DNA from 4 places in the Streptomyces sp. NPDC048182 genome. Region 3 is predicted to be linked to each of the others. Evidence: riboswitches for the same ligand, from Rfam matches in the RefSeq annotation. Region 3 holds a riboswitch; each other region holds the start of a gene.

Region 1 (7,640 bases), on a different contig from region 3:
GGTCGCCCCCCAGTCCTCGTGGATCTTGAAGCCGAGGATGCCCGCGCGCACCTGGTCGCGCATCGACTCCTTCGACATGGTGCTGCCCTTGCCGAGGAAGCCGATGTTGACGGGGCTGGACTCCAGGGCCGCGAACATCCGCGCCACGTGCCAGGAACCCGGTGTCACCGTGGTGGCCTTGCTGCCCTCGGCAGGGCCGGTGCCGCCGCCGATGAGGGTGGTGACGCCCGAGGCGAGGGCCTCGTCGATGAGCTGCGGGGCGATGAAGTGGACGTGGGTGTCGATGCCGCCGGCGGTGAGGATCTTGCCGTTGCCGGCGATGACCTCGGTCTCCGGGCCGATGACCAGGTCGGGGTGGACGCCGTCCATGGTGTCGGGGTTGCCGGACTTGCCGATGCCGGTGATCCGGCCGTCGCGGATGCCGACGTCGGCCTTGACGATGCCCCAGTGGTCGAGGACCACGGCGCCGGTGACGACGGTGTCCGGGGTGCCCTCGGCGCGGGTGGCGCGCGACTGGCCCATGGACTCGCGCAGCACCTTGCCGCCGCCGAAGACGGCCTCGTCGCCGGAGCGCCCGGGGCCGCCGCAGCGGTCCTCCTCGATCTCCACGAGCAGGTCGGTGTCGGCGAGCCGGATGCGGTCGCCGGTGGTGGGCCCGAACAGGTCGGCGTAGGCGGCGCGGGAGAGGTCAGGCATCGAGGGCACCTCCGGTCTCGCCGCGCAGGCCGAGGACGACACGGGCGCCCGCGAGGGGTACCAGCTCCACCTCGACCGGGATGCCGGGCTCGAAGCGGACGGCGGTGCCGGCGGGGATGTTCAGGCGCTTGCCCCGGGCGAGCGCGCGGTCGACGTCGAGGCCGGGGTTGGCCTCGGCGAAGTGGTAGTGGGAGCCGACCTGGACGGGCCGGTCGGCGGTGTTGAGCACGGTGAGCCGGGTGACCTCGCGCCCCTCGTTGAAGGGCACCGGCTCGTCGGCGAAGAGGATCTCTCCGGGGATCACGACCGGCCCCGTCAGATGATCGGCTCGTGGACGGTGACGAGCTTGGTGCCGTCCGGGAAGGTGGCCTCGACCTGCACGTCGTGGATCATCTCCGGGATGCCCTCCATGACCTCGGCGCGCTGGAGCAGCTTGCGTCCGGAGGCCATGAGTTCGGCGACGGTGCGGCCGTCGCGGGCGCCCTCGAGGATGTGCGAGGTGATGAGCGCGACGGCCTCGGGGTGGTTGAGCCGCACCCCACGCGCCCGACGCTTCTCAGCCACATCGGCCGCCACATGGATGAGCAGTCTCTCCTGCTCGTGCGGGGTCAGTTGCACGCGTCCCACCTCACAGAACCTCACGTCGGACCACCCCGGTCCGGCTGCCGCGGCCACCGCGACGGTCCAAGATGTAACACACAGGCAAGCAGCGGAATGCGCCTGTCGCTACACGGAAAACCGCAGGTGGATCGGTGTGAGAGTAGGTTTCTCAGGTTTCCGGCGCATCACCAGGTTTTGACCGACTGATTACCGCTGCCAGGGACGGGGGCCCGAAGCGGCCGGAGTTGAAACGAGCCGAACGACTTACCCCCTTTCGGCGTAGCGACACCACCGATTTCCGAAGGGTCGCGGTTGCGTGCCGCGTGCACTCATCTTCCGGAATGAGCCCTTCCGTTACTGCTCCGGGCATCTGCCCCACCGGTCGCAATGCCTCGAACGGGATGATGGCCACCCGATCGGGCGAGTGGTGAGTAACAACACAGAAGCCACGTTCCGTTGGGATTTTCCGACTTCCATGGGACAAGATCCGTGACTGACGACAAGCCCCCGCCGCACCGGCGGGGCGATCCGGGCGGACGCCGAGTCCTGCCGCCGTCCGGGTGTCCTGGTCGACAGGAGTGGATCGGCAGGAGTGGAGGACCCGAGCACGACGGGTCGCCGGAACGGTTCCGACAGGACCGGCCCGAGCGTCCCTTGGGGTGAAGCCGCGCACGCGCGGCCGGGCTACTTCGCCAGCCCGAATCCGACAGGTCATCCTTCACAGGCGGCTGACGAAGGGTTGCGCATGTCTGCGCTCAATCGTGTCCCGTCGCTGATGGCCCGGGCCGGCACGGCGTCCGCGCTGACCATCGCCGCCGTGGGCGGCTCGATCGCGGTCCCGGGTGCCGCCTCCGAGGCCGCCGCGGCGACGCACGCGACGAAGGCCCTCCAGATCGCGGCGTCCAAGAAGGGCGCGCCGTACCGGTACGGCGCCATAGGGCCGAGCCGGTTCGACTGCTCGGGGCTGACGCTCTACTCGTTCAAGAAGGCCGGCAAGAAGCTGCCGCGCACCGCCGCCCAGCAGTACAACAAGACGCGCCACGTCTCCGCCAAGAGCCGCAAGGCCGGGGACCTGGTGTTCTTCCACTCGGGTCGCGGTGTCTACCACGTGGGCATCTACGCCGGCAAGGGCAAGCTCTGGCACGCGCCCAAGACCGGTGACGTGGTGCGGCTGCAGAAGATCTGGACGAGCAGCGTCTGGTACGGCCGGGTGAAGTAGGCCCGCGCCGGTGAAGTAGGCCCGCGCCCGTACCCACGGCTTACGGCGCCACCGCCGCCGTACCGCTCCCGGCGATGGTGGCCGGCGTCGGCGCGGCCGGCGCGGGGACGATCGGCGGTGTCCAGGGCAGCTCGACGGAGACGGTCTTGCCGCCCTCCCGGGTGGGCCGGATCCGGAGCCGGCCGCCGCACTCCGCCGTCAGCCAGCGAATGATCACCATGCCCCGGCCGTTGTCCTGCTGGACGGCGGCCGGCAGGCGCTTGGGCAGCCGGGGGTGGCTGTCGGTGACGCCGACCCGCAGCCACTGGTCGTGGTCGAGGGCCAGGTCCACCGTGAAGGTGGGTGACATGCCGAGCGTGTGCTGCACCGCGTTGGTCGCCAGCTCGGAGACGATCAGCCGGACGGTCTCCGCCGCGTCCGCCTCCGCCGGCAGCCCCCACTCCGCCAGGGTCCCGACCACGTAGGTGCGCGCGGCGGCCACCGAGGCGGGATCGCTCGGCAGAGTGACGGATGCTTCCAGATGGTCTGCCATGGCGACCTCGTCCCTTTCCCACGGGCCCGCCGTCCGACGCTCCGACACGGAGCGGCTGGTTCGAGTACGGTCCCGCACTGGTGGTTCGTCCGCCAGAGTGCCATCACCGCGGGGGCGCCGGGCGGCGATCCCCCAAGATGTGCATATATCTGTCGCTCGAAGCGGTGAACTCTGCGACGGCAGAGCGTATTCGGGCGGCATGGGGACAGCGCCCGGGAAGCGGGGGAGATGGCCATGCAGCACGGTCCGGTCGTGCGCCGGCGGAAGCTGGGCGCGGAACTGCGCGCCCTGCGCGCGGCGGCGGGGATCACCAGCGGCGAGGCGGCCCGGCTGGTGGGCTGGCACCAGTCGAAGGTCAGCCGGATCGAGACCGGGACCAGCGGGGTGAGACCGGCCGACGTGCGCCTGCTGCTGGACGCCTACGGGGTGCACGACCCCCGGTTACGGGAGCTGCTCTCGACGCTGGCGGGCGCCGAGGACGCCGGCGCGGGCCGGCACCACTGGTGGCATCCGTACCGCGGGGTGCTGCCCCCGGCCTACCGGGACTTCCTCAGCCTGGAGTCGCAGGCGCGGGCGATGCGCACCCTGGAGACCAGCGTGGTCCCGGGGCTGCTGCAGACCCCGGAGTACGCCCGGGCGGTGACCCGGGCCGCGGTGGACGGGCTGCCCGACGAACGGCTCGACACGCTGGTCAAGGTGCGCCTCGCCCGGCAGGACGTGCTGCACGGGGATCCGCCGCTGCGGCTGAGCGCGGTGCTCGACGAGGCTGTGCTGCGCCGGCAGGTCGGCGGGGCCGGGGTGATGGCCCGTCAGCTGACCCGTCTCGTGGCGGCGGCGCGGCTGCCGCACGTGCGGCTCCAGGTCCTGCCGTTCAGCGCCGGGGCGCACGTGGGTGTCACCGGCCCTTTCGTAATCTTCTCTTTTTCGAGCACTTCTGATCTGGATGTGGTCGTTCTCGACCAACTGACGAGTAGTTTCCATCTCGAACGGAAAGAAGACCTGGAGGCCTACACCGAGGCCTTCACCACCCTCTCGATCCATGCTCTTTCGCCCGAGGACTCGTTGGACTTCATCGCCGCGACAGCGGCAGGCGCGTAAGGAGGCACCATGTCCGCACTTCCTCGGTACATCCCGTCCAGCACCGCTCTGCACGGCGTGCGCTGGCTGCGCAGCAGCCACAGCACCGGTGCGAACAACTGCGTGGAGACGGCCCGGCCGCGGGTCGGCCCCTGGGCCGGCCTGCTCGCCGTGCGCGACTCCAAGGACCCCGCGGGGCCCGCGCTGCTCTTCTCCCCCGGGAGCTGGGCCGCCTTCACGGCCGGCGTCTGACCGACGCTCACGGCCGCGTCTCACCGATCACCCGTACCGCGCGCGCGACCTGCCGCTCCGTCAGGTCCGCGCGCGCGGTCAGCCGGAGCCGGGAGACGCCGTCGGGCACGGACGGGGGCCGGAAGCACCCCACGGACAGCCCGGCCGCCCGGCACTCCGCCGCCCACCCCACGGCCGCCTGCGGCGAGGGCGCCCGCACCGAGACGACGGCGGCGTCGGGACGTACCGCGTCCAGGCCCGCGGCGGTGAGCCGCGCGTGCAGCTCGGCCGCCACCGCCCGCGCCCGCCCCGCCCGCTCCGGCTCCCGGCCCAGCAGTCTGAGCGCCGCGAGGGCCGCGCCCGCCGCCGCGGGGGCCAGCCCGGTGTCGAAGATGAACGTCCGGGCGGTGTTGACCAGATGGGCGATCACCCGGGCGGGCCCGAGCACGGCACCGCCCTGGCCGCCCAGCGACTTCGACAGGGTGACCGTCGCGACCACGTCGTCCGCGCCCGCGAGGCCGGCCGCGTGCGGCGCGCCCCGGCCACCCTCGCCCAGCACCCCGAGGCCGTGCGCGTCGTCCACCAGCAGGCCGGCGCCGCGCTCGCGGCACGCCGCGGCGAGGGCGGCCAGCGGGGCGGCGTCGCCGTCGACGGAGAAGACGGTGTCGGAGACGGCGACGGCGGGCCCGTCGTGCGTGCGCAGCGCCTTGCGGACGGCGTCCGGGTCGGCGTGCGCCACGACCTGCGTGGTGCCCCGGGCCAGTCGGCAGCCGTCGATCAGCGAGGCGTGGTTGCCCGCGTCGGAGACGACGAGCGAGCCGTGCGGCGCGAGCGCGGTGACCGCGGCGAGGTTGGCCGCGTAGCCGGAGGAGAGCACCAGGGCCGCCTCGAAGCCGCAGAAGGCGGCCAGTTCGCGCTCCAGCTCGGTGTGCAGCCCGGTCGTGCCGGTCACCAGCCGGGAGCCGGTCGCGCCGGCGCCCCAGGTGCGGGCCGCCCGGGCCGCCCCCTCGGCGACCTCGGGGTGCCGGGCCAGCCCGAGGTAGTCGTTGCTCGCCAGGTCGAGCAGCGGGGAGTCGGCCGGACGGGGGCGCAGGACCCGTTCGAGGCCGGCCCGGCGGCGTTGCTCCGCCTGCTCGTCGATCCAGCCGAACGCCATGCTCGGTCCCCCGCTCGTGCGTCGGTGTGTTTGTAGGCAGTGGACAGACATTAGCCGGACATACGCCCGCCCGAGGTGTGGCAATACCCACACAGTGAACGGCGCGCGTTGTGCGAAGTCTCCTTGGCCCGGGGGCGTCCGGTAGGACAGGATCGGCTCTCATGGACCTGCTGAACACGCTGGTGGACAAGGGGCTTCGGCGCGCGGCGCCGACCCGCGAGGAGGCGCTCGCCGTCCTCGCCACTTCAGACGACGACCTGCTCGACGTGGTGGCCGCGGCCGGCAAGGTGCGCCGTCACTGGTTCGGCCGACGGGTGAAGCTCAACTACCTCGTCAACCTCAAGTCGGGCCTGTGCCCCGAGGACTGCTCCTACTGCTCGCAGCGGCTCGGCTCGACCGCCGGGATCCTCAAGTACACCTGGCTCAAGCCCGGCGAGGCGTCCGACGCCGCCGCCGCCGGTGTGGCCGGCGGGGCCAAGCGGGTGTGCCTGGTGGCCAGCGGGCGCGGTCCGACCGACCGGGACGTGGACCGGGTCTCGGACACCATCAAGGCCATCAAGGAGCAGAACGCCGAGGTCGAGGTGTGCGCCTGCCTGGGGCTGCTCTCCGACGGCCAGGCGGAGCGGCTGCGGGCGGCCGGCGCGGACGCCTACAACCACAACCTGAACACCTCCGAGGCGACGTACGGGGACATCACCACCACGCACACGTACGCCGACCGGGTGGACACGGTGCGGAAGGCGCACGGGGCGGGCCTGTCCGCCTGCTCCGGGCTCATCGCGGGCATGGGCGAGAGCGACGCGGACCTGGTCGACGTGGTGTTCGCGCTGCGGGACCTCGACCCCGACTCGGTGCCGGTCAACTTCCTGATCCCGTTCGAGGGCACCCCGCTGGCCAAGGAGTGGAACCTCACTCCGCAGCGGTGCCTGCGCATCCTGGCGATGACCCGGTTCGTCTGCCCGGACGTCGAGGTGCGCATCGCCGGTGGCCGCGAGGTGCACCTGCGCACCCTGCAGCCGCTGGCCCTGCACCTGGCCAACTCCATCTTCCTGGGCGACTACCTGACCAGCGAGGGCCAGGCGGGCAAGGCCGACCTGGAGATGATCGTGGACGCCGGCTTCGAGGTGGAGGGCGCGGACGAGGTGACGCTGCCGAAGCACCGCGCGGATGTCGCGGCCGGGTGCGCCTCCTCCGCGGGGGCCGAGGGGTGCGGGTCGCACGAGGGCGGCGGTGGGTGCGGGACGCACGGCGGCGGCGGTGGGTGCGGGTCGCACGAGGGCGCGGGAGTCTGCGGTTCCGTGCCGGCCGCGGCCTCGGACGGGTCCGCGGGGACGGCGGGCGGGCCCCGTACGGACCTGGTCGCCGTGCGCCGCCGGGGCGCGGGGACGGACGTCGCGCCCAATGCCTGACCCGTACGGCCTGGACACCGCCGAGCTGCTGGCCCTGGACCGGCGGCACGTCTGGCACCCCTACGGCCCGATGCCCGGCCGGCAGGACCCGCTCGTCGTCGCCTCGGCGAGCGGGGTGCGGCTGCGGCTCGCGGACGACGGGGGCGAGCTGGTCGACGGCATGTCCTCGTGGTGGTCGGCGATCCACGGCTACAACCACCCGGTGCTGAACGAGGCGGCGCGCGAGCAGTTGGCGCGGATGAGCCACGTGATGTTCGGCGGGCTCACCCACGAGCCCGCCGTCCGCCTGACGAAGCTCCTTGTCGACATGTCGCCCGAGGGCCTGGAGCACGTCTTCCTCGCCGACTCCGGCTCGGTGTCGGTCGAGGTCGCCGTCAAGATGTGCCTGCAGTACTGGCGTTCGCTGGGCCGCCCCGGCAAGCGCCGCCTGCTCACCTGGCGCGGCGGCTACCACGGGGACACCTGGCAGCCGATGTCGGTGTGCGACCCCGAGGGCGGCATGCACGAGCTGTGGTCGGGGGTGCTGCCCCGTCAGCTCTTCGCGGACGCGCCGCCGGCGGAGTACGAGGAGGCGTACGCGGAGCACCTGCGCGAGATGGTCGAGCGGCACGCCGACGAGCTGGCCGCGGTGATCGTGGAGCCGGTGGTGCAGGGCGCGGGCGGGATGCGGTTCCACTCCCCCGCCTACCTGCGCGTGCTGCGCGAGGCGTGCGACGCGCA
Region 2 (7,640 bases), on a different contig from region 3:
CGACCGGGTCAGCGCGCGCGGCGCCGGCACGGCGGCGGTCGCGGCGACGGCGAACAGCAGGAGCAGGCAGACGGTCATGCCACGGGCTCCGGATCCTGGTCGGGAGGTCGGCTCTGGCTCTGGTGCGGTGGGACTGCTGCGCGGGTGGCGCGGACGGGCGGAACGGGGCCGGGTCGGAGCCGGCCGGACCGTCTCGCGCACACCGCCCGACGCCAGTATGACGGTGCCGGGCGGTGCGAGTCAGGTGCCGGACGCGATCGGATCGCGGCGCGGAGGGTCACCCGAGGTCTGGGCCCCGGTCCGCGCCCCCGTCCGGGCGCCCGGTCACGCGTCCGGTCACCTCGCCGAGGCCCACCCGGGCGCCGTCCGGCCCCGGGGCCCAGGCCGTCAGGGTCACCTCGTCGCCGTCCTCCAGGAAGGTCCGCTTGCCGTCGGGAAGTTCCAGCGGGTCGCGGCCGTTCCAGGTCAGTTCGAGGAGGGAGCCGCGCTGCCCGGCGTCGGGCCCGCTCACCGTGCCCGAGCCGTAGAGGTCGCCGGTGCGCAGGGAGGCCCCGTTGACCGTCATGTGGGCGAGCTGCTGGGCGGCCGTCCAGTACATGGTGGAGAAGGGCGGTTCGGAGACGACGTGGCCGTTGACGGCGACGGTGATGCGGAGGTCGTAGCCGCCGGGCTCGACCTGCACGGGGTCGGTGTCGTCCAGGTAGGGCAGCAGTTCGTGGGTGCGCGCGGGCGGGGCCACCCGGGCCTCGTCCAGGGCGTCGAGCGGGGTGATCCAGGCCGACACCGAGGTGGCGAAGGACTTGCCGAGGAACGGGCCGAGGGGCACGTACTCCCAGGCCTGGACGTCCCGGGCCGACCAGTCGTTGAGCAGACACAGGCCGAAGACGTGCTCGCGGAAGTCGCCGAGGGCCACCGGACGCCCCCGCTCGGAGGGCGTGCCCACCACGAAGCCGACCTCGGCCTCGATGTCGAGGCGGACGGAGGGGCCGAAGACCGGGGCGGCGTCGGCGGGTGCCTTGCGCTGGCCCGACGGGCGGACGACGTCGGTGCCCGAGACGACGACCGTGCCGGAGCGGCCGTGGTAGCCGATGGGGAGGTGCTTCCAGTTGGGGGTGAGGGAGTCCTCGGCGTCGGGGCGGAAGATCTGGCCGACGTTGCGGGCGTGGTTCTCGGAGGCGTAGAAGTCGACGTAGTCGGCGACCTCGAAGGGCAGGTGCAGCTCCACCGAGGACAGCGGGTGGAAGAGCGGCTCGATGGCCTCGCGGTGGGCGGGCACCGTCACCCAGGCGGTCAGCGCGCGCCGCACGTCCGACCAGGTGGTGCGGCCGGCCGCGAGGAGCGGGTTGAGGGTGGGCCGGGCGAGCAGGGTGACGTAGGGCGAGCCGAGCGCGTGGGCGGCGGCGCCGGCGTCCAGGACGTGGTCGCCGAGCCGGACACCGACCGTCCGCTCCGGCGAGCCGGGCAGGGAGAACACGCCGTACGGAAGGTTGTGCGGGCCGAAGGGGTCGCCCTCGGGGACGTCGAAGGGGGGCATCGGGTGCTGCCTCTCTCTCGTGCTCGCCGTGCGCCACGTGATCCGTGGCCGCGCCACACGTTACGGGTGGGACGACGGTCTTGGGCAGTGCCCGAGGAGGTGACGCACCCGGCGGGAGAGGGCGGACGCCGGTCCGGCGCACCGGCCGCCGGGCACCGTCGCCGGCGGCGTGCCGGCCTCGGCGCGCAAGCGGCCAGGAGCGCGCAGGAGCGGGCATGATCGTGCGGGCCAGGACCCGGCTCGTACGGCCGCCCGGACGTCCGCGTACTTCCGTGTGCGGAAGCGGTCGCGGCCCGTTCCGGCGGGGGCGGTGTCCGTATTCTCTGATCATGGACCGCACCCCTCCGTACTCCCTCGTCGCCACCGACCTCGACGGCACCCTGCTGCGCGGCGACGACACCGTCTCCGAACGGTCGCTGGCCGCGCTCGGGAGGGTGGCCGAGGCGGGCGGGCTGCACCTGGTGGTGACCGGGCGTCCGGCGCCCCGGGTCCGGCCCCTGCTCGACCGGCTCGGCTGCACGGGGCTCGCGGTGTGCGGACAGGGCGCGCAGGTGTACGACGCCGGCGCGCACCGGCTGCTGTGGTCGGCCGTGCTCGACCGGGAACTGGCCGAGACCGCGCTCGGCAAGATCGAGGCCGAGGTGGGCCAGGTGTACGCCGCGGTCGACCAGGACGGCGTCCACGGGCTGACGCTCGTCGAGCCCGGCTACCGGATGCCCCACCCGACGCTGCCCGCGGTGCGGGTCGGCCGGCGCGACGATCTGTGGTCCGCCCCCATCAGCAAGGTGCTGCTGCGCCACCCCTGCCTGCCGGACGACGAGTTGGCGGCGACCGCCAGGTCGGTGGTCGGCTCGCTCGCGACGGTCACCATGTCCGGCCCCGGCACCGTGGAGCTTCAGCCGTGCGGCGTCACCAAGGCCACCGGCCTGGCGCTGGCCGCCGAGCGGCTGGGCGTGGACCGGCGGCGGACGATCGCCTTCGGCGACATGCCCAACGACGTGCCCATGTTCCAGTGGGCGGCCCACGGCGTCGCCATGGCCGCCGCCCACCCGGAGCTGAAGGCGGTCGCCGACGAGGTCACCACGACGAACGAGGACGACGGCGTGGCCGTCGTCCTCGAGCGGGTCTTCAGTGAGCGTCTGCTCAGTAGGCGCTGAAGACGTTGTCGATGGAGCCGTAGCGGTGGGCCGCGTAGTTGCAGGCGGCGGTGATGTTGGCGACCGGGTCGTAGGAGTTCCAGGACGTGCCGGCGACGTGGTACGTCTGGAAGGTCGGGTCGATCACCTGGAGCAGGCCCTTGGACGGGGTGCCGTTGATGGCGTTGATGTCCCAGTTGTTGATGGCCAGCGGGTTGCCGGACGACTCGCGGATGACGTTGCGGTGGATGCCGTCGTAGGTGCCGGGGATGCCGTGCTGGGCCATCACGGCGAGCGACTCGCGGATCCAGCCGTCGAGGTTGTTCGGGTAGGCCACCGACGCGGTGGTGGCCGTCTTGGCGGCCGGGGTGGCGGCGGAGGCGGTGGCGGCTCCGACGATCGGCATGGCGAGCACGGCGACGCCGGTGCCGGCCAGGGCGAGCTTGCGGGCAAGGCGGGTCCGACGGTTCTGACCGTTGGCAGACATGGTGTGTCCCTCTCCTTACGCCTGCGAGGTGAGCTGTCGGGTTCGGGCGGGGAGGTGCCCGGCCGGGCCCTGACGGGCACGGCTTCACCCCGAGCCGCTCCGGCGATGACCGGGCGCGGCGACTTACCTGGGTCCCCCGCTCCTGCCGGCGAGTGTCGAGTGGATGTGAGTGCGTCGGGCGGTGGCAGGATTCGGCGTCCGCCTGACAGGCCGGGAACGTATGCGAGAGCACATGTCCGAAACAAGTGCAGGAATCACCCAAAGGCCCTGTTGACCTTGAACTGGGGTATTTGGTGGACTTGATCCTTTGCGTACGCCAAGGGTCAACTCGCTTACGGGTCAAGGCCGGGCGCGGCGGAGGGGCGGCTGGCCGCCCGGTCCGGCCGAGTGAGCCAACTCACGGGCGGTCACGAGAGCCGCAAAACAGGCATACATCCCAACTAGTCGCCAATCGGCCGGAGGTGGCGGACATCCGCTCGGTGGCGGGATCTCGACCCCCGGGGATGTCGGTCGATGTCTGCTCATATGCCTTGATCAAAAACATACCGCGCATGATCCGATACCGACCGGCCTGTAACGGTGGGCGCTGGCGGTGATCGAAACGTGACCGGATACGCTGACTTGAGTGGTGGCAGCGACCTATCGACAAGCCGGGTAATCGCCAGAAGACACCAGCAGACAGGAGACCCCTCGTGACCGTCGTCGGGCCGTTCGGGCTGAGCGTGCGGGACCAGGCTCTGGAGGCCGATGTCCAGGCCGGGTTGGTGGCTGTCGAGGAAGGGTTGCTCGAGGCAACCAAAAGCGAGGTCCCCTTCATCACCGAGGCCGCCCAGCACCTGGTGCGCGCCGGCGGCAAGCGGTTCCGCCCCCTGCTGGTGATGCTCGCGGCCCAGTTCGGCGACCCCTACGCGCCCGGCGTGGTGCCCTCCGCCGTGGTCGTGGAGCTGACCCACCTCGCGACGCTGTACCACGACGACGTGATGGACGAGGCCGCCGTGCGGCGCGGCGTGGCCAGCGCGAACACCCGCTGGGGCAACTCCGTCGCGGTGCTCACCGGAGACTTCCTCTTCGCCCGCGCCTCGCAGATCCTCGCCGACCTCGGGCCCGAGGCGGTCCGGGTGCAGGCCGTGGCGTTCGAGCGGCTGGTCACCGGCCAGATCCTGGAGACCGCGGGGCCGCAGGACGGCCGTGACCCGGTCGACCACTACCTGGACGTGCTCGGCGGCAAGACCGGCTCACTGGTCGCCGTCTCCTGCCGGTTCGGCGCGATGATGTCGGGCGCGGACGAGACGGTCGTGGACGTGCTCACCCAGTACGGCGAGCGGCTCGGCGTCGCCTTCCAGCTCGCGGACGACGTCCTGGACATCGCCTCCGACTCCGACGAGTCCGGCAAGACGCCCGGCACCGACCTGCGCGAGGGCATCCCGACCCTGCCGGTGCTGCGGCTGCGCGAGCGGGCCGAGCGGCTCGGTCTCGCCGAGGACCGCGCGCTGTGCGAGCTGCTGGACTCCGACCTCACCGACGACGCCCGGCACGCCGAGGCGCTGCGCCTGCTGCGCGCGCACCCCGCCCTGGAGCAGGCCCGGCGGGACACCGTCCGCTACGCCAGCGACGCCCGCTCCGCGCTGGCCCCGCTGCGGGACTGCGACGCCAAGACCGCGCTGGTGGAGCTGTGCGACGCGGTGGTCCACCGGGCCGGCTGAGCCCTTCGCTTTCCTGCCCCGCGCGCCGTCCCCTACCTCCCGCCGGGTAGGTGACGGCGCGTCGCGTCATACCCCAGGAGTACGCGGAGCCCGCGCAGTTGGCTCCGCGGGGTGACGCATCCTCGGCGCCGATTTGGTCAGATGGACACCACGGAAAAACACCACTCCTCACCGATTCGGGTGAGAATGGCGGCTCACGGGTGGACCCGTGCGCGTTCGCGGAACAGCCGCCGCCGACGACGGAGGTAGGGCAGACATGGCACCGTTCGATTCCCACGACGACCACGACCACAGCACGGGCGCGAGCGACGAGGACCGAGGCGCGCGGCGGCGCAAGGCCACGCGGTACGTGGTGCCGGTCGCGGTGCTGGGGGTGGCGGCCGCCACGATCGGCCTGGTCCCCGCGCTCGCCGACTCCGGTGACCCCGACCTCCCCGAGGTCACCGCGCAGCAGCTCATCGAGAAGATCGCCGCCTCCGACGTGCAGCAGCTGTCGGGCACCGTGCGCATCAGCACCGACCTCGGCCTGCCGGACCTCGGTGGCCTCGCCGACGGCATGCTCTCCGGCGGCCCCTCCGCGGGCGGCGCCGGCTCGGCGGCCGACCCCTCGGCCAAGCTCACCGAGCTGGTGTCGGGCACCCACACCCTGCGCGTCGCGGCCGACGGCCCCGACCGGCAGAAGCTCTCCCTGCTGGAGAACGCCGCCGAGTACAGCCTGATCCACGACGGCAAGGACGTCTGGGGCTACGACAGCGCGTCCAACGAGGTCTTCCACTCCACCGCTCCTGACCAGAAGGGCGCCGCCCGCCCGGAGAAGGAGGCACCGGCCACGCCGAAGGACCTCACCGAGCAGGCCCTCAAGGCCGTCGACGGCACCACCTCCGTCAAGGTCGACGGCACGGCGCAGGTGGCGGGGCGCGACGCCTACCGGCTGGTGATCAAGCCCGAGCAGAAGGGCTCCACGGTCGGCGCCATCAGCGTGGCCGTGGACGCGAAGACCGGGCTGCCCCTGAAGTTCACGCTGACCCCGGCGAGCGGCGGCGCCGCCGTCGTGGACGCCGGTTTCACCAAGGTCAGCTTCGACCGTCCGGCGGCCTCGACGTTCGACTTCACCCCGCCGAAGGGCGCGAAGGTGACCGAGGCCGACGAGGCACCGGCCAAGGGCCCCGGGGCTCCCAAGCTCCCCGAGGCACCCAAGCTCCCCGAGCACCACGCGCCGACCCCGGGCGCCCCCGGCGGTGACCTGGACGGGCTGAAGGTCATAGGCAAGGGATGGAACGCGATCGCCACCGCCGACACCGGCGGCCAGGGTCTCCCCGGCGCCGGCGCCGGCGCGGGCGGCGACCTCGGCGGCTTCCTGGGCTCCCTCGGCGACCAGGTCAAGGGCGACTTCGGCTCGGGCACGGTGTTCAAGACCCGCCTGGTCAACGCCCTGATCACGGACGACGGCAAGCTCTATGCAGGCATGGTCACCAAGGAGGCCCTGATCAAGGCGGCCGACGCCGCGCAGTAGCCGTCCCGCGGGCCGCGCGGGAGGCCGTGGGCAGGACCAGAGAAGGGGACCCGATGGACGGACCGTCCGCCACGGACGCCGGACACCCGCGTGCCGGACACCCGGGCGTCGCGGACACGGGCGGCGGGGACCCGGGCGAGGCCGTCATCGCCACCAGCGCCCTCACCAAGCGCTACCGCGGTGGGCAGCTCGCCGTCGACGGCCTCGACCTCACGGTCCCGGCGGGCAGCGTCTTCGGCTTCCTCGGCCCCAATGGCTCCGGCAAGACCACCACCATCCGCATGCTGATGGGCCTGATCGAGCCGACCTCGGGCACGGCCCGGGTCCTCGGCAGGCCGATGCCGCGCGCCGCCCGCACCGTCCTGCCCCAGGTCGGCGCGCTGATCGAGGGCCCGGCGCTGTACGGCTTCCTGTCCGGCCGCGACAACCTCCTGCGCTACGACGCCGCCGATCCGACCGCCGACCCCCGCACCCGGCGCGCCCGCGTCGGAGCGGCCCTGGACCGGGTGGGCCTCACGGCCGCGGCCGGCAAGAAGGCCAAGGCGTACTCGCTCGGGATGAAGCAGCGGCTCGGTCTGGCGGCGGCCCTGCTCCAGCCGCGCCGCCTGCTCGTGCTGGACGAGCCGACCAACGGTCTCGACCCGCAGGGCATGCGGGAGATCCGGGCCTTGGTGCGCGAGTTGGCCTCCGACGGGACGACCGTCTTCCTCTCCTCCCACCTGCTGGACGAGATCGAACAGGTCTGCACGCACGCCGCGGTGATGGCCCGAGGCCGGCTGCTCGCCCAGGGGTCGGTGGCGGACCTGGCGGCCGGGGCGCGCGGCCGGCTGGTGGTGACCACCCCGGACACGGGGGAGGCGGCCCGGATCCTGAAGGAGCGGGGTGCCGTCGATGTGACGCCCTCCGAGGGCCGGGTCACCGCCGAGCCCCCGGAGGGGGACCTCGCCGAGGTGACCGCGGCGCTGGTCGGGGCCGGGGTCCGGGTCCGGGGCCTCGGGGTGGAACGGGTCTCGCTGGAGGACGCGTTCGTGGCGCTGACGGGGGAGGGCTTCGATGTCGCGGGCTGAGACGCGGGCCGGTACGGAGGCGCCGGGGGCCGCGGCGGAGTCCACGGCGGCCGACGCGGTCGCCGCCGGGCCGGCCGCGGCGAAGGGTGCCGGCGCGGTGGCCGGTGCCGGGCGGCCGGTGAGCCCGCTGTGGTCGCTCGGGCTGCTGCGCAGCGAGTTGCTGATCACCTTCCGGCGCTGGCGCACCCTGGCCCTGCTGG
Region 3 (7,640 bases):
GAGTCGGCGCTGTGGGAGGCGTCGCTCTTCGAGGAGCACGACTTCCGGGACATCAAGATCTCGGTGAAGCACAACGACCCGGTCGTGATGGTGGAGGCCTACCGCCAGCTGGCCGCGCAGTGCGACTACCCGCTCCACCTCGGTGTGACGGAGGCGGGCCCGGCGTTCCAGGGCACGATCAAGTCGGCCGTCGCCTTCGGGGCGCTGCTCTCGCAGGGCATCGGTGACACGATCCGGGTGTCCCTGTCGGCGCCGCCGGTGGAGGAGGTGAAGGTCGGCATCCAGATCCTGGAGTCGCTGAACCTGCGCCAGCGGGGTCTGGAGATCGTCTCCTGCCCGTCCTGCGGCCGTGCCCAGGTGGATGTGTACAAGCTGGCCGAGGAGGTCACGGCGGGCCTGACGGGCATGGAGGTGCCGCTGCGGGTCGCGGTGATGGGCTGCGTCGTCAACGGCCCCGGCGAGGCCCGCGAGGCCGACCTCGGCGTCGCCTCCGGCAACGGCAGGGGCCAGATCTTCGTCAAGGGGAAGGTCATCAAGACCGTTCCCGAGTCGAAGATCGTGGAGACCCTCATCGAGGAGGCCATGAGCCTGGCCGAGCAGATGGAGCAGGACGGCGCGTCGGGGGAGCCGGCCGTCACCGTGAGCTGAACAGCACGGACCGAAGGGGGCCCGAGCGTGACGATTCTGGAGAGCATCCGGGGACCACGCGACCTGAAGGCGCTGTCCGCCGCGGAACTCGGTGAACTGACCGCCGAGATCCGCGACTTCCTGGTGGACGCGGTCGCCCGCACCGGCGGGCACCTCGGGCCCAACCTGGGCGTGGTGGAGCTGACCGTCGCCCTGCACCGGGTGTTCGCCTCGCCGGCCGACCGCGTCCTGTGGGACACCGGCCACCAGAGCTACGTGCACAAGCTGCTGACGGGACGTCAGGACTTCTCCAAGCTCCGCGGCAAGGGCGGCCTCTCCGGCTACCCCTGCCGGGAGGAGTCCGCGCACGACGTCATCGAGAACAGCCACGCCTCCACCGTGCTCGGCTGGGCCGACGGCCTCGCCAAGGCCCGCCGGGTGCGCGGCGAGCAGGGGCACGTCGTCGCGGTGATCGGGGACGGCGCGCTGACCGGCGGCATGGCCTGGGAGGCGCTGAACAACATCGCCGCCGCCCGGGACCGGCCGCTGGTCGTCGTCCTCAACGACAACGGGCGCTCCTACGCGCCCACCGTCGGCGGCCTCGCCGACCACCTCGGGGCACTGCGGGCCACCGGTGGGGGCCGGCCGGAGGACCGGGGGGCGGGCCTCTTCGAGAACCTGGGCCTCACCTACCTCGGCCCCGTCGACGGCCACGACCTGGCCGCGGTCGAGGCGGCGCTGCGCCGGGCGTCGGAGGCCCGGGGGCCGGTGCTGGTGCACTGCCTCACGGAGAAGGGCCGCGGCTACCGGCCCGCACTGGACCACGAGGAGGACCGCTTCCACACCGTCGGCGCCATGGACCCGCGCACCTGCCGGTCGCTCGCCCCGTCCGGCGGCGGCCCGTCCTGGACGTCCGTGTTCGGCGCCGAGCTGGTCCGTATCGGCGAGGAGCGCCCGGACGTCGTCGCGCTCACCGCGGCCATGCTGCACCCGGTCGGCCTCGGGCCCTTCGCGGAGCGGTTCCCCGACCGGGTCTGGGACGTCGGCATCGCCGAGCAGCACGCCGCCGTCACCGCTGCCGGGCTGGCCACCGGCGGTCTGCACCCCGTCGTCGCCGTCTACGCCACCTTCCTCAACCGGGCCTTCGACCAGCTCCTCATGGACGTGGCGCTGCACCGCTGCGGGGTCACCTTCGTCCTGGACCGGGCCGGCGTCACCGGCACCGACGGGCCCTCGCACAACGGCATGTGGGACCTGTCCGTGCTCCAGGTGGTGCCGGGCCTGCGCATCGCCGCGCCGCGCGACGCCGACCAGTTGCGCGCCCAGTTGCGCGAGGCGGTGGCGGTGGCCGACGCGCCGACCCTGCTGCGCTTCCCGAAGGAGTCCGCCGGGCCGCCGGTGCCGGCCGTGGACCGGGTGGGCGGGATGGACGTGCTGCGCGCCGACGAGCGGCCCGAGGTGCTGCTCGTCGCCGTCGGCGTGATGGCGTCGGTCTGCCTGGGGGCCGCCGAGCTGCTCGCCGCGCGCGGCATCGGCTGCACCGTCGTGGACCCGCGCTGGGTCAAGCCCGTCGACCCGGCGCTGCCGGCGCTGGCCGCGGGGCACCGCCTGGTCGCCGTCGTCGAGGACAACAGCCGGGCGGCCGGGGTGGGTTCGGCGGTCGCGCTGGCGCTCGGCGACGCCGGGGTGGACCTGCCGGTGCGGCGGTTCGGGATCCCCGAGCGGTTCCTCGCCCATGGGACGCGCGCCGAGGTGCTCGCCGACATCGGCCTCACGCCGGTGGAGATCGCCGGCCGGATCGGGGCGGGCCTGGCCGCCGCCGGGGAGCGGCCCGCGCCGGTCCCGCACGTGCCGCACGCCACGCCACACGCGCAAGGAGAAGACTGAATGACCAAGGAGTTCGACCTCGGCGCGCTGCTGGCCGAGCGGGGGGCCGAGCGGTACGAGCTGCACGCCAGGCACCTCAACCACCAGCTCCCGCGCATGCTGCGCACCATCGGCTTCGACAAGGTCTACGAGCGGGCCGAGGGCGCCCACTTCTGGGACGCCGAGGGCAACGACTACCTGGACATGCTCGCCGGGTTCGGGGTGATGGGCCTGGGCCGCCACCACCCGGTCGTCCGCAAGGCGCTGCACGACGTCCTGGACGCCTCGCTGGCCGACCTGACCCGCTTCGACTGCCCGCCGCTGCCCGGCCTCCTCGCCGAGCGGCTGCTGTCGTACAGCCCCCATCTGGACCGGGTCTTCTTCGGCAACAGCGGCACCGAGGCGGTGGAGACGGCGCTGAAGTTCGCCCGGTTCGCCACCGGCCGCCCCAGGGTCCTGTACTGCACGCACGCCTTCCACGGCCTGACCACCGGCTCGCTCTCCGTCAACGGCGAGGACGGCTTCCGCGACGGCTTCGCCCCGCTGCTGCCCGACACGCCCGTCCCGCTCGGCGACCTGGACGCGCTCGCCGCCGAGCTGCGCAAGGGCGACGTGGCCGCCCTGATCGTGGAGCTCGTGCAGGGCAAGGGCGTGCACGAGACGCCGCCCGGCTATCTGCGCGGCGCGCAGGAGCTGCTGCGCCGGCACAAGGCGCTGCTGATCGCCGACGAGGTGCAGACCGGCCTCGGCCGCACCGGGAGGTTCTACGCCTACCAGCACGAGGACGGCGTGGAGCCGGACCTGGTGTGCGTGGCCAAGGCGCTGTCCGGCGGCTATGTGCCGGTGGGGGCCACCCTGGGCAAGGACTGGATCTTCAAGAAGGTGTACTCCTCGATGGACCGGGTGCTGGTCCACTCGGCCAGCTTCGGCTCCAACGCGCAGGCCATGGCGGCCGGCCTCGCGGTGCTCTCGGTGATGGAGAACGAGGAGGTCGTCGCCAACGCAGCGGCCATGGGGGACCGGCTGAAGTCCCTGCTTGCCGCGCTGGTCGACCGCTACGAGCTGCTCGCCGAGGTCCGGGGCCGCGGGCTGATGATCGGCATCGAGTTCGGGCGGCCCCGGTCGCTGAAGCTGCGCGGGCGCTGGACGATGCTCCAGGCGGCGCGCAAGGGGCTGTTCGCGCAGATGGTGGTGGTGCCGCTGCTGCAGCGCCACCGCATCCTCACCCAGGTCTCCGGGGACCACCTGGAGGTCATCAAGCTGATCCCGCCGCTGACCGTCGACGCCGACGACGTGGACCGGTTCGTGGACGCCTTCACCGAGGTGATGGAGGACGCGCACACTGGGGGCGGGCTGATGTGGGACTTCGGGAAGACGCTGGTCAAGCAGGCGGTGGCCAACCGCTGACGCTTTTGCCTGTGAGGCAAGAAGATTGCCCAAAAGGCAAGCCCGGGCTGCAATGGAGGCATGACTTCCATCGAGTCCGTCATGGCGCCGCAGCTGCGCGCCCTGCGGCGCCGGGCCGCCCTCACCCTGGAGGCCGCGGCCCGCGCCGCCGGGCTGTCGCCGGCCCACCTCTCCCGCCTGGAGACCGGGCAGCGCCAGCCCTCGCTGCCGATGCTGCTCGCCCTCGCCCGCGTCTACGGCACCACCGTCTCCGACCTGCTCGGCGAGACGGCTCCCGAGCGGGAGGCCGTGGTGCGCGGCGCCGACATGGAGCCGACGGTCGCCGGCGGCTGGACGTACCGCCGGGCCGGCGGGTCGGGGCGCGGCATGCAGGCGCTGCGGGTCCACGTGCCGCACGACTCCCAGGGCTCCCAGGGCGACATCGTGCGGGTGCACCCCGGCGAGGAGTGGCTGCACGTGCTGCGCGGCCGGCTCCGGCTGGCGCTCGGCGACAGCGTGCACCGCCTCGGTCCTGGCGACAGCGCGCACTTCGACTCGCTCACCCCGCACCGGATCGCCGCGCTGGACGCCGACGGGTGCGACCTGCTGTTCGTCCACACGCTGCTGCAGAGCCCGACCACCGCGCTGTGCCTGGGGGAGACGCCATGAGAGACATGCAGGAGAAGTTCCCGCGGGCCCTGTGGGTCCGGCTGCTCATCTACATCGCCCTGGGCCACGTCTTCGGCGCCTTCCTCTTCCTGCTGTTCGAGGTGGGCGCCAAGTAGCCGGGCGGGCGGCTCAGTCCGCCAGCATCCGGGAGCGCAGCCGCTCCCGGGTCTCCGGGGTGAGGCCGAGCCCGCGCTCCAGGTAGGTGTCGACGTCGCCCCACGTCTCCTCGACCGTCTCGAAGGCCGCCGCCAGGTACTCGGCGCGGGCGTCGAAGAGCGGGTTGAGCAGCTCCATGACCTCGGGCGACCAGGCCGAGGCGGAGGAGGAGCCGCGCTGCACCTTGTAACGGCGGTGCGTGGCGTTGGACTTCAGGTAGTCCTCGACGATGGCCTCGCGCTCCACGCCCAGGGCGAGCAGGGTCACGGCGACCGACAGGCCCGCGCGGTCCTTGCCGGCCGCGCAGTGCATCAGGGCGGGGACGCTGTCCTCGGCCAGGGCGTGCAGCACCCGGGAGTGCTCGGCGGTGCGGTCCTTGATGATCGAGCGGTAGGAGGCGGTCATCCGGGCGGCGCCCTTGCCGTCGGCGAGGATGGCGCGCAGCTGGTCGAGGTCGCCGTCGCGGACCATCTTCCAGAACTCGGCGCCGTCGGCCGGGTCGCTCAGCGGCAGGTTGACGTTCCGCACGCCCGGCAGCTCGACGTCCGGGCCCTCCAGCTTCTGGTCGGCGGCGTTGCGGAAGTCGAAGACCGTGTGCAGGTCCAGCGAGGCGAGGAACGCCGCGTCCTCGGCGGTCGCGTGCGCGAGGTGACCACTGCGGAACAGCACGCCGTGCCGCACTCGGCGCCCGTCGGCCGCCGGCAGCCCGCCGACGTCACGGAAATTGCGTACGCCGGTCAGCTCGGGCTCGGCCGACGGGGCGTGCTCGGTCACGTTACGGCTGGATGAAGTCACGGCTCGACGATACGACACCCCCCGTCCGACGTGCGGCGGTGCGTGAGGAGCGTCATAACCGTGACGGTGCGTGCCTCGTCATGTTCACGTAATTCAGGTAATTCCTATGGCCCTTTGCGGGAAATCCCGCTTTCCGAATCGACGCAGGGTGACGAGGAATTCCGATAAAGGATCAAGACGGCACTTGTCGGCTCGGGTCCCCGTCACTTACGTTCACCTCCGATCCGGACGGACGCCCAATCCTGCCGCCGCCCGGAGCCAGAAATCGTCAAGCACCCGTCCATGGCAGGAGCGGGGGACCCACAGGTAAGACCGCCTGTTCCGGTTCCCGGAACGGCTAGGGGTAAAGCCGCGCATTCCGCGCGGCCGGGCATCTCCAGTCCGCACCCGACAGCTCACCTCGCAGGCGCCGGAGAGGAATTCGTCATGCCCGCGAAGGGTAAGCACCGCCGTCCCAAGGCCAACCGCCTCACCCGCACCATCGCCGCCGTCGCCGGAACCGGCAGCGCCGCGATCGCGCTCCCGCTGATGGGCGCCGCCGGCGCGCACGCGGCCCCCGCTCCCGCCAAGGCCGCCACGGCGCACACCTACACGGTGAAGAGCGGCGACTCCCTGTCCGGGATCGCCCGTGCGCAGCACGTGTCCGGCGGCTGGAAGAAGCTGTACGACAACAACCGCGACGCCATCGGCGGCAACCCGTCGCTGATCCGCCCGGGTCTGAAGCTCACCCTCGGCGAGCAGGCCACAGGCAAGGCCGAGCCCGCAGCCGCGAAGCCGGCGAAGCCCGCCGCCAAGGCCGAGCCGGCCGCAGCGAAGGCCGAGCCCGCCGCCACCGGCTTCACCGCCCCCGTGGCCGGCGCCACCATCGGCACCCCGTACCACCAGGCCGGCAGCATGTGGTCCAGCGGCTACCACACCGGCACCGACTTCGTCGTCCCGACCGGTACCTCCCTGAAGGCCGTCGGCGCGGGCACCGTCGTCTCCGCCGGCTGGGGCGGCGCGTACGGCAACCAGGTCGTCATCAAGCTCGCCGACGGCCACTACGCCCAGTACGCCCACCTGTCCGCGCTGTCCGTCTTGGCCGGCCAGGCCGTGACCGCGGGCCAGCAGGTCGGCCTCTCCGGCGCCACCGGCAACGTGACCGGACCGCACCTGCACTTCGAGATCCGCACGACGCCGGACTACGGCTCCGACGTCGACCCGGTCGCCTACCTGCGCGCCCACGGCGTCTCTCTCTGACGCCGCCGCCACGCCACCGAAGGCCGGACCCACGATCCCCGGGTCCGGCCTTCGGTGTTATTCCTGAATTGGCCAACACTTTAGGCGTGGCCTTTCTCACCGTTCGTCAAGCCCCGCCTACGGTCGCGTAGGTCACATTCCGAGGTGAATCATGGGCCGACGTGGCAGACGATTCGAAGAGTGACAGCGAAGCAGTGATCGGGTCGTACGTGGCGCTGGGGGACAGCTTCACCGAAGGCGTCGGCGACCAGGGCCCCGACGGGTCGCCGGTCGGCTGGGCGGACCGGTTCGCCGTCCTGCTCGCCGACCGGCGGCCCGAGGGCGACTTCACCTACACCAACCTCGCGGTGCGCGGCCGGCTCCTCGACCAGGTCGTGGCCGAGCAGGTGCCCCGTGCCGTCGCCCTCGCACCGGACCTGGTCTCCTTCTGCGCCGGCGGCAACGACATCATCCGGCCCGGCACCGACCCGGACGAGGTCGCCGAGCGCTTCGAGCGGGCGGTGGCGGCGCTGACCGCGACGGCCGGCCGGGTGCTGGTGACGACCGGGTTCGACACTCGGGGCGTGCCCGTGCTGAAGCATCTGCGCGGCAAGATCGCCACCTACAACGGACATGTGCGGGCCGTCGCCGACCGCTACGGGTGCCCGGTGCTCGACCTGTGGTCGCTGCGCGGCGTCCAGGACCGCAGGGCCTGGGACCTGGACCGGCTCCACCTGTCCGCCGAGGGCCACACCCGGGTGGCGCTGCGCGCGGGCCAGGTGCTCGGCCTGCCCGTCCCGGCCGACCCCGACCAGCCCTGGCCGGCGCTGCCGCAGCGCGCCGCGCTGCACGTGCGGCGGGACGACGTGCAGTGGGCGCGGGAGTACCTGGTGCCGTGGATCGGGCGCCGGCTGCGGGGCCAG
Region 4 (7,640 bases), on a different contig from region 3:
CTTGGCGGAGAGCCGGGGGTAGGGCGCGAAGAAGCGGTAGTACTTCGACTCGTCGGAGACCTGCTCGTAGAAGCTGACCAGGCGCTCGGCGTCGTCGACCGTGATCGGCCGCACGCGCGCGGTGCCGCCGTCGCGCAGCACCACGTCGGCCTCCCAGTGGGCGGGATACGCGTGCCGGTCCGGCGAGGTCTGCATGCGCCCCAGCGTACGGCTCGCGCATGCCGCGCGATGTGGGAAACTGGTCTAGACAACCCTGCACCAGGTCAACCCTGCACCACTCGAAGGGCAGCATCACATGGCTGAGCGCCGCGTCAACGTCGGCTGGGCCGAGGGTCTCCACGCCCGCCCCGCCTCCATCTTCGTCCGGGCCGCCACGGCCACCGGGGTCCCGGTGACCATCGCCAAGGCGGACGGCAACCCCGTCAACGCGGCCTCCATGCTGGCCGTCCTCGGCCTGGGCGCGCAGGGCGGCGAGGAGATCGTCCTGGCCTCGGACGCCGAGGGCGCCGACGCCGCCCTGGAGCGGCTGGCGAAGCTGGTCGCGGAGGGCCTCGAGGAGCTTCCCGAGACCGTCTGACACCGCGACCCGACGCCACTGCGGGCATTTCGCGTGGGCCGGGCCGCGCCCTCATTTCGAGGGCGCGGGCCGGCCTTTCCCGTTACGAGAAGCACCCCCGGTCAAAGGGAAATCCTCCCAAACTCCCCTTTCGAGATCCCGCCGGGAATTCCCCTCTTGTATACGGCGCCCGTGTTAATTCCCCGCGCTCGGTGTGTTTACGGCAGGTTGCATTCTCCTCACCCGCAGCCGGTGGGCCGGCGCCGAGCGCTCGGCGTGCAGCGCCATCAGCATCCGCGCCCGCTCCCCGTCCCCGCGGGTCACCGCGTCGACGATCGCGCCGTGCTCCGCCCAGCACTGCACCGCGCCGGCCGGCACGTCGACGACGTAGAGCCAGGCGATCTTGTGGCGCAGCTGGGTGAGCAGCGCGGTCAGGGAGGGGCTGCCGGCGGCCTGGGCCAGGGTCTCGTGGAACCAGCCGCCCAGGGCGCGCAGGTCCTCGGACCCGCCCTGGCCGGCCCGCTCCTGGCCGAGGCGGACCAGTCCGCGCAGCACCTTCAGGTGGGCCTCGCTGCGGCGTCGGGCGGCCCGCCCCGCGCCGAGCGGCTCCAGCAGGGCGCGGGCCTCCAGGAGGTCGGCGGCCTCCTGCTCGCTGGGCTCCGCGACGCAGGCGCCCGCGTGCCGCCGGGTCACCACGAAGCCCTCGGCCTCCAGGGTGCGCAGCGCCTCGCGGACGGGGACGCGGGAGACGCCGTAGCGGCGGGCGAGCAGTTCCTCGGTGAGGCGGCTGCCGCGCGGGTGCACCCCGGCGACGATGTCGTCCCGGATCGCCGCGCACACCGAGTGCGCCGGAATTCGCATGGCCGACCTCCGCCTTAATCCCCGTGAAACGCCGACGACGGACGCGTCCTCAGCGACTCTGGGTCAAGACTCTAGGCCAATTCGGCGTTCTTTCCGACCGCCGACCGGAATTCGGGGATGTTTTTCAGACGTGGACGCCGTGCGAGCGGAGGTAGGCGACCGGGTCCATGTCCGAGCCGTACTCCGGACCGGTGCGGGCCTCGAAGTGCAGGTGCGGTCCGGTGGTGTTGCCGGTGTTGCCGGACAGCGCGATCTGCTGGCCGGGGGTGACCGACTGGCCGACCGAGACGTTGATGGACGACAGATGCCCGTACTGGGTGTACGTGCCGTCATGCATCTTGATCACGACTTGATTGCCGTACGCCCCGCCCCAGCCGGTCGTGACGACCGTGCCGGTGCCGACGGCGTGCACCGTGGTGCCGCTCGCGGCGTGGAAGTCGATGCCGGTGTGGCTGCCGGAGGACCACAGCGAGCTGCTGGACTGGTAGCCGGTGGAGACGTAGGAGCCGCTGATCGGCGCGACGAAGGTGTCGAGGCGCTTGCGCTCGGCGGCGCGGGCGGCCCGCTCCTTGGCCTCGTGGGCCTCCTTGGCCGCCTCGGCGGCCCGCTCGCGCGCGGCCTCTTCGGCGGCCTTGCGGGCGGCCTCGTCCGCGGCGGCCTGCTCCTGGGCGGCGGCCTGGGCGTCGATCTGATCGGCTATCGAGTCGCCGATGGTGATGACGGGGGTGAGGCCGGTCGTCTCCGGCGCGGGCTCGGCCTGGGCGGCCAGCGCCGGGGCGGCCAGGGTGCCGACGACGCCGGTGGCGGTGAGGGCCGCGACGCTCGCGGCACGGGCGGTGGTGCGCTGCATCCGGCTGGGCCGGCGGTGCTTCCCGGTGGCGCGCGTGAACGCCAAGAGGCTCGTCCTTTCCTTCCCTCTCGCCTACCGGGTTAGCTGACGGGTTCGGAGCAGGAAGGTCTCCTACGGGCCCCCTCGCTCGCGCGCGGGCGTCCGATTCACCCCAGGGACTGCGATGGGTCCCCGGCTCCCCTGGCTCGCGCCGTACGGGGACTCGGCGATGGCTGTCCGGTGCCGCGGGTGCGGCGCACTGCCTGACGAACAGCCCGGATGACGCTAAACGCGGCTGTGTTCAATTCTCAAACGCAACACCGGTTTTGTTGCGCACACCACAGCACAGAGAGGCAGTCTCTCCCCAATTCGGACACAGCACGGCCCTGGTGACGTTTCCGTACCAGGGCCGTGCGGGGGCCTGCCGCGCGCGCGTGCCGCTACTCGGCGGCCACCACGGTCACTTCGCCGATGCCGAGCGCCTCGACGGGCGCCTTGATCTGCGCCGCGTCGCCCACCAGGACCGTGACGAGCCGGTCCACCGGGAAGGCGCTGACCACGGCGGCGGTGGCCTCCACCGTGCCGGTGGCGGCGAGTTGGCGGTAGAGCGCCGCCTGGTAGTCGTCGGGCAGGTGCTGCTCGACCTGGTCGGCCAGGGTGCTCGCCACGGCCGCCGCGGTCTCGTACTTCAGCGGCGCCACGCCCACCAGGTTCTGCACCGCGATGTCGCGCTCGGCGTCGGTGAGGCCGCCGTCGGCCAGGGTGCGCAGCACGGTCCACAGATCGGCCAGCGCCGGCCCGGTGTTGGGGGTGTCGAAGGACCCGCTGATGGCGAGCATCGCGGCGCCGGTGCCGTCGGGCGCGGAGCGCAGCACCTGCCCGAAGGCGCGGACGCCGTAGGTGTAGCCCTTCTCCTCGCGCAGGACGCGGTCCAGGCGGGAGGTGAGGGTGCCGCCCAGGCAGTAGGTGCCGAGCACCTGCGCGGGCCAGACCCGGTCGTGCCGGTCGGGTCCGGTGCGCCCGATGAGCAGCTGCGTCTGGACGGCGCCGGGGCGGTCCACGATGACGACGCGGCCGGTGTCGTCGGCGGTGACCGGCGGCACCGGCCGCGGCTCGGCGGCGGAGCCGGTCCAGGCGCCCAGGGTGTCCGCGAGCAGCGCGTCGAGGTCCAGCCCGGTGAGGTCGCCGACGACCACGGCGGTGGCCGTGGCGGGGCGCACGTGGCGCTCGTAGAAGGCGCGCACCGCGCCCGCGTCGATGGCCGCGACGGTCTCCTCGGAGCCCTGCCGGGGGCGGGACATGCGGGCGTCGGCCGGGAAGAGCTGCCGGGACAGCTCCTTGGCGGCGCGGCGCGAGGGGTTGGCCAGCTCGTGCGGGATCTCGTCCAGCCGGTTGCGCACCAGGCGTTCGACCTCGCTGTCGGCGAAGGCGGGCGCCCTGAGCGCGTCGGCGAGCAGGCCGAGGGCCTTCTCCAGGCGGGAGGCGGGCACCTCCAGGCTGAGCCGGACGCCGGGGTGGTCGGCGTGCGCGTCGAGGGTGGCGCCGCAGCGCTCCAGCTCGGCGGCGAAGTCCTCGGCGCTGTGCTTGTCGGTGCCCTCGGAGAAGGCGCGCGCCATGATGGTCGCGACGCCGTCCAGGCCGGCCGGCTCGGCGTCCAGCGGGGCGTCCAGGGACACCTCGACGGCGACGACCTGCTGGCCGGGGCGGTGGCAGCGCAGCACGGTGAGACCGTTGTCCAGGCTGCCGCGCTCGGGGGCCGGGAAGGCCCACGGCTTGGGCTCGCCGGCCTGCGGCTGCCCGTGGAATTCCATGGTGGCCAGGTCGGTCACTTGGCCGCCTCCTCGTTCTCGTCGCCTTCGGCGGTCTGGGGCGCGGTGGGCTCGTAGACCAGCACCGCGCGGTTGTCCGGGCGCAGGCGGGCCCGGGCGGCCTCCTTGACCTCCTCGGCGCTCACCTCCAGGACCCGCTGCACGGCGGTGAGGGCGAGCTGCGGGTCGCCGAACAGCACGGCGTACCGGCACAGTTCGTCGGCGCGGCCCGCGACCGTGCCGAGCCGGTCCAGCCACTCGCGCTCCAACTGGGCCTGGGCGCGCTCCATCTCCTCGGCCGTCGGGCCCTCCTCGGCGAACCGGGCCAGTTCCTCGTCGATGGCGGCCTCGATGACCGGCACCTCCACGTCGCCGGAGGTCTTCACGTCCAGCCAGCCGAGCGAGGGCGCGCCGGCCAGCCGCAGCAGGCCGAAGCCGGCCGCGACGGCGGTGCGGTCGCGCCGCACCAGGCGGTTGTACAGGCGCGAGGACTCGCCGCCGCCGAGCACGGTGAGCGCCAGGTCGGCCGCGTCGCACGCGCGCGTGCCGTCCTCGGGCAGGCGGTAGGCCGCCATCAGCGCGCGCGCCGGGACCTCCTCCTCGACGACCTCGCGCAGCTCCTCGCCCATGACGTCCGGCAGGGAGCCGTCCCGGGGGGCGGGCTTGCCGTCGTGGGAGGCGATGGAGCCGAAGTACTTCTCGATCCAGGCGAGCGTCCGCTCGGGGTCGATGTCGCCGACGACCGACAGCACCGCGTTGTTCGGCGCGTAGTACGTGCGGAAGAAGGCGCGGGCGTCCTCCAGGGTCGCCGCGTCCAGGTCGGCCATCGAGCCGATCGGCGTGTGGTGGTAGGGGTGGCCCGCCGGGTAGGCGAGGGCGGTCAGCTTCTCGAACGCCGTGCCGTAGGGCACGTTGTCGTAGCGCTGGCGGCGCTCGTTCTTCACCACGTCCCGCTGGTTCTCCATGGACTCCTCGTCCAGGGCGGCCAGCAGGGAGCCCATGCGGTCGGCCTCCAGCCAGAGCGCCAGCTCCAGCTGGTGGGCGGGCATGGTCTCGAAGTAGTTGGTGCGCTCGAAGCTGGTGGTGCCGTTCAGCGAGCCGCCGGCGCCCTGCACCAGCTCGAAGTGGCCGTTGCCCTTGACCTGGGCGGAGCCCTGGAACATCAGGTGCTCGAAGAGGTGAGCCAGGCCGGTGCGCCCCTTGACCTCGTGGCGGGAGCCGACGTCGTACCAGAGGCACACCGCCGCGACGGGGGTCAGGTGGTCCTCGGAGAGCACCACGCGCAGGCCGTTGGCCAGGCGGTGCTCGGTCGCTGTCAGGCCGCCGGAGCCGGCCTGGGCTGTGGCCGTGTGACCCATGGGCATGTACGTCCCTTCGATCGCGGAATCTTGGTGCCGGGTGGCGCGGAAGTGCCGCATTCCCGCCGCTCCCGCCACTGTATGCAAGCGTGCGGGCCACCGGCGCCGTTCCCGTGGCGGCTACGCCCACAGCGAGAATCGGCCCGGTGGGTCGGTACCCTGCGGGCAGCGCGCGCCGGGTCCCGGTCGGTCGCTGTCAGTGCCGCGGGCCACAATGGTCCGCGTCAGATCACCGTCCACGCTTCAGCAAGGAGCCGGCAGCGATGGCCCGCCGTAGTACGAAGACCCCGCCGTCCGACGACCCGTACGAGGAGAAGATCCTCGACATCGACGTCGTCGACGAGATGCAGGGCTCCTTCCTCGAGTACGCGTACTCGGTCATCTACTCGCGCGCCCTGCCGGACGCCCGCGACGGCCTGAAGCCGGTGCACCGCCGCATCGTCTACCAGATGAGCGAGATGGGCCTGCGCCCCGAGCGCGGCTACGTGAAGTGCGCCCGTGTCGTCGGCGAGGTGATGGGCAAGCTGCACCCGCACGGCGACGCGTCGATCTACGACGCCCTGGTGCGCATGGCCCAGCCGTTCTCCATGCGCGTGCCCCTGGTCGACGGCCACGGCAACTTCGGCTCGCTGGGCAACGACGACCCGCCGGCCGCCATGCGGTACACCGAGTGCCGGATGGCCGAGGCGACCAGCCTGATGACGGACTCCATCGACGAGGACACCGTCGACTTCGGGCCCAACTACGACGGCCAGGAGCGGGAGCCGGTCGCCCTGCCCGCCGCCTTCCCGAACCTGCTGGTCAACGGCTCTTCCGGGATCGCCGTCGGCATGGCGACGAACATGCCGCCGCACAACCTGCGCGAGGTCATCGCCGCCGCCCGGCACCTGATCCGGTACCCGAACGCCGACCTCGAAGCCCTGATGAAGCACGTGCCGGGCCCCGACCTGCCCACCGGCGGCCGGATCGTCGGCCTGCCCGGCGTCCGGGACGCCTACGCGACCGGCCGCGGCACCTTCAGGATCCGCGCCACGGTGACGGTGGAGACGGTCACGGCCCGCCGCAAGGGCCTGGTCGTCACCGAGCTGCCCTTCGCGGTCGGCCCGGAGAAGGTCATCGCCAAGATCAAGGACCTGGTCGGCTCGAAGAAGCTCCAGGGCATCGCCGACGTCAAGGACCTCACCGACCGCGAGCACGGGCTGCGCCTGGTCATCGAGATCAAGAACGGCTTCGTGCCGGAGGCGGTCCTGGAGCAGCTGTACAAGCTGACGCCGATGGAGGAGTCCTTCGGCATCAACAACGTCGCCCTGGTGGACGGCCAGCCGCTCACGCTGGGCCTGAAGGAGCTGCTCGAGGTCTACCTGGACCACCGCTTCACCGTGGTGCGGCGCCGCAGCGAGTTCCGCCGGGCCAAGAAGCGCGACCGGCTGCACCTGGTGGAGGGCCTGCTCACCGCGCTGGTGGACATCGACGAGGTGATCCGCCTCATCCGCTCCAGCGACAACTCCGCGCAGGCCAAGCAGCGCCTGATGGACCGCTTCTCGCTGAGCGAGACGCAGACCCAGTACATCCTCGACACGCCGCTGCGCCGGCTCACCAGGTTCGACCGCATCGAGCTGGAGTCCGAGAAGGACCGGCTCAACGCCGAGATCGCGGAGCTGACCAGGATCCTCGACTCGGACGCCGAGCTGCGCAAGCTGGTCTCGGCCGAACTGGCGGCGGTGGCGAAGAAGTTCGGCACCGACCGGCGCACGCTGCTCCTGGAGTCGCCCGGCGTGCCGGCCGCCGTGGTGCCGCTCCAGGTGGCGGACGACCCGTGCCGGGTGCTGCTGTCCTCCACCGGCCTGCTCGCCCGGACCGCGGACGACGCCCCCCTGGAGGGGGCGGCCGGTGCCAGGCGCGTCAAGCACGACGTGATCGTCTCGGCGGTGGCCGCCACGGCGCGCGGCGAGGTGGGCGTGGTGACCTCGGGGGCCCGGCTGCTGCGGGTGAACGTGGTGGACCTGCCCCAGCTCCCGGAGCAGACGGCGGCGCCGAACCTGTCGGGGGGCGCCCCGCTGGCGGAGTTCGTGTCCCTGGAGGACGACGAGTCGGTGGTCTGCCTGACCACCCTTGACGAGTCCTCGCCCGGCCTGGCGCTCGGCACCGCCCAGGGCGTCGTCAAGCGCGTGGTGCCCGACTACCCCTCCCACAAGGAGGAGCTGGAGGTCATCACGCTGCGGCCCGGC

The links. A riboswitch is a leader RNA that binds a small molecule or an ion and turns the genes downstream of it on or off. The one in region 3 is predicted to bind cyclic di-AMP.
Positions count from the first base shown of each region.
Region 1: it holds a riboswitch for cyclic di-AMP, as region 3 does, so the genes downstream of both, ACGFZL_RS09265 (C40 family peptidase) here and ACGFZL_RS18415 (peptidoglycan DD-metalloendopeptidase family protein) in region 3, are expected to answer to the same signal.
Region 2: it holds a riboswitch for cyclic di-AMP, as region 3 does, so the genes downstream of both, ACGFZL_RS06645 (transglycosylase SLT domain-containing protein) here and ACGFZL_RS18415 (peptidoglycan DD-metalloendopeptidase family protein) in region 3, are expected to answer to the same signal.
Region 4: it holds a riboswitch for cyclic di-AMP, as region 3 does, so the genes downstream of both, ACGFZL_RS27710 (M23 family metallopeptidase) here and ACGFZL_RS18415 (peptidoglycan DD-metalloendopeptidase family protein) in region 3, are expected to answer to the same signal.

Region 1 covers NZ_JBIDAQ010000004.1:84,777-92,416, reverse strand. The annotation lists gene ACGFZL_RS09280 (urease subunit alpha) at 1-696, opposite strand, end outside; gene ACGFZL_RS09275 (urease subunit beta) at 689-1,000, opposite strand; gene ACGFZL_RS09270 (urease subunit gamma) at 1,012-1,314, opposite strand; cyclic di-AMP (ydaO/yuaA leader) riboswitch at 1,824-2,038, shown strand; gene ACGFZL_RS09265 (C40 family peptidase) at 2,042-2,515, shown strand; gene ACGFZL_RS09260 (ATP-binding protein) at 2,556-3,047, opposite strand; gene ACGFZL_RS09255 (helix-turn-helix transcriptional regulator) at 3,282-4,145, shown strand; gene ACGFZL_RS09250 (DUF397 domain-containing protein) at 4,155-4,376, shown strand; gene ACGFZL_RS09245 (8-amino-7-oxononanoate synthase) at 4,384-5,511, opposite strand; gene bioB (biotin synthase BioB) at 5,673-6,920, shown strand; gene ACGFZL_RS09235 (adenosylmethionine--8-amino-7-oxononanoate transaminase) at 6,913-7,640, shown strand, end outside.
Region 2 covers NZ_JBIDAQ010000003.1:136,747-144,386, forward strand. The annotation lists gene ACGFZL_RS06630 (M56 family metallopeptidase) at 1-78, opposite strand, end outside; gene fahA (fumarylacetoacetase) at 278-1,534, opposite strand; gene ACGFZL_RS06640 (HAD family hydrolase) at 1,864-2,691, shown strand; gene ACGFZL_RS06645 (transglycosylase SLT domain-containing protein) at 2,678-3,157, opposite strand; cyclic di-AMP (ydaO/yuaA leader) riboswitch at 3,162-3,318, opposite strand; gene ACGFZL_RS06650 (polyprenyl synthetase family protein) at 3,850-4,860, shown strand; gene ACGFZL_RS06655 (outer membrane lipoprotein carrier protein LolA) at 5,117-6,373, shown strand; gene ACGFZL_RS06660 (ABC transporter ATP-binding protein) at 6,427-7,440, shown strand; gene ACGFZL_RS06665 (ABC transporter permease) at 7,427-7,640, shown strand, end outside.
Region 3 covers NZ_JBIDAQ010000008.1:237,049-244,688, forward strand. The annotation lists gene ispG (flavodoxin-dependent (E)-4-hydroxy-3-methylbut-2-enyl-diphosphate synthase) at 1-648, shown strand, start outside; gene ACGFZL_RS18390 (1-deoxy-D-xylulose-5-phosphate synthase) at 676-2,514, shown strand; gene ACGFZL_RS18395 (aspartate aminotransferase family protein) at 2,515-3,900, shown strand; gene ACGFZL_RS18400 (helix-turn-helix domain-containing protein) at 3,961-4,548, shown strand; gene ACGFZL_RS18405 (DUF6126 family protein) at 4,545-4,664, shown strand; gene ACGFZL_RS18410 (tyrosine-protein phosphatase) at 4,678-5,478, opposite strand; cyclic di-AMP (ydaO/yuaA leader) riboswitch at 5,763-5,921, shown strand; gene ACGFZL_RS18415 (peptidoglycan DD-metalloendopeptidase family protein) at 5,926-6,738, shown strand; gene ACGFZL_RS18420 (SGNH/GDSL hydrolase family protein) at 6,933-7,640, shown strand, end outside.
Region 4 covers NZ_JBIDAQ010000017.1:66,249-73,888, forward strand. The annotation lists gene ACGFZL_RS27695 (GNAT family N-acetyltransferase) at 1-195, opposite strand, end outside; gene ACGFZL_RS27700 (HPr family phosphocarrier protein) at 296-577, shown strand; gene ACGFZL_RS27705 (GntR family transcriptional regulator) at 752-1,417, opposite strand; gene ACGFZL_RS27710 (M23 family metallopeptidase) at 1,542-2,312, opposite strand; cyclic di-AMP (ydaO/yuaA leader) riboswitch at 2,322-2,485, opposite strand; gene ACGFZL_RS27715 (pitrilysin family protein) at 2,687-4,075, opposite strand; gene ACGFZL_RS27720 (M16 family metallopeptidase) at 4,072-5,418, opposite strand; gene ACGFZL_RS27725 (DNA topoisomerase (ATP-hydrolyzing) subunit A) at 5,676-7,640, shown strand, end outside.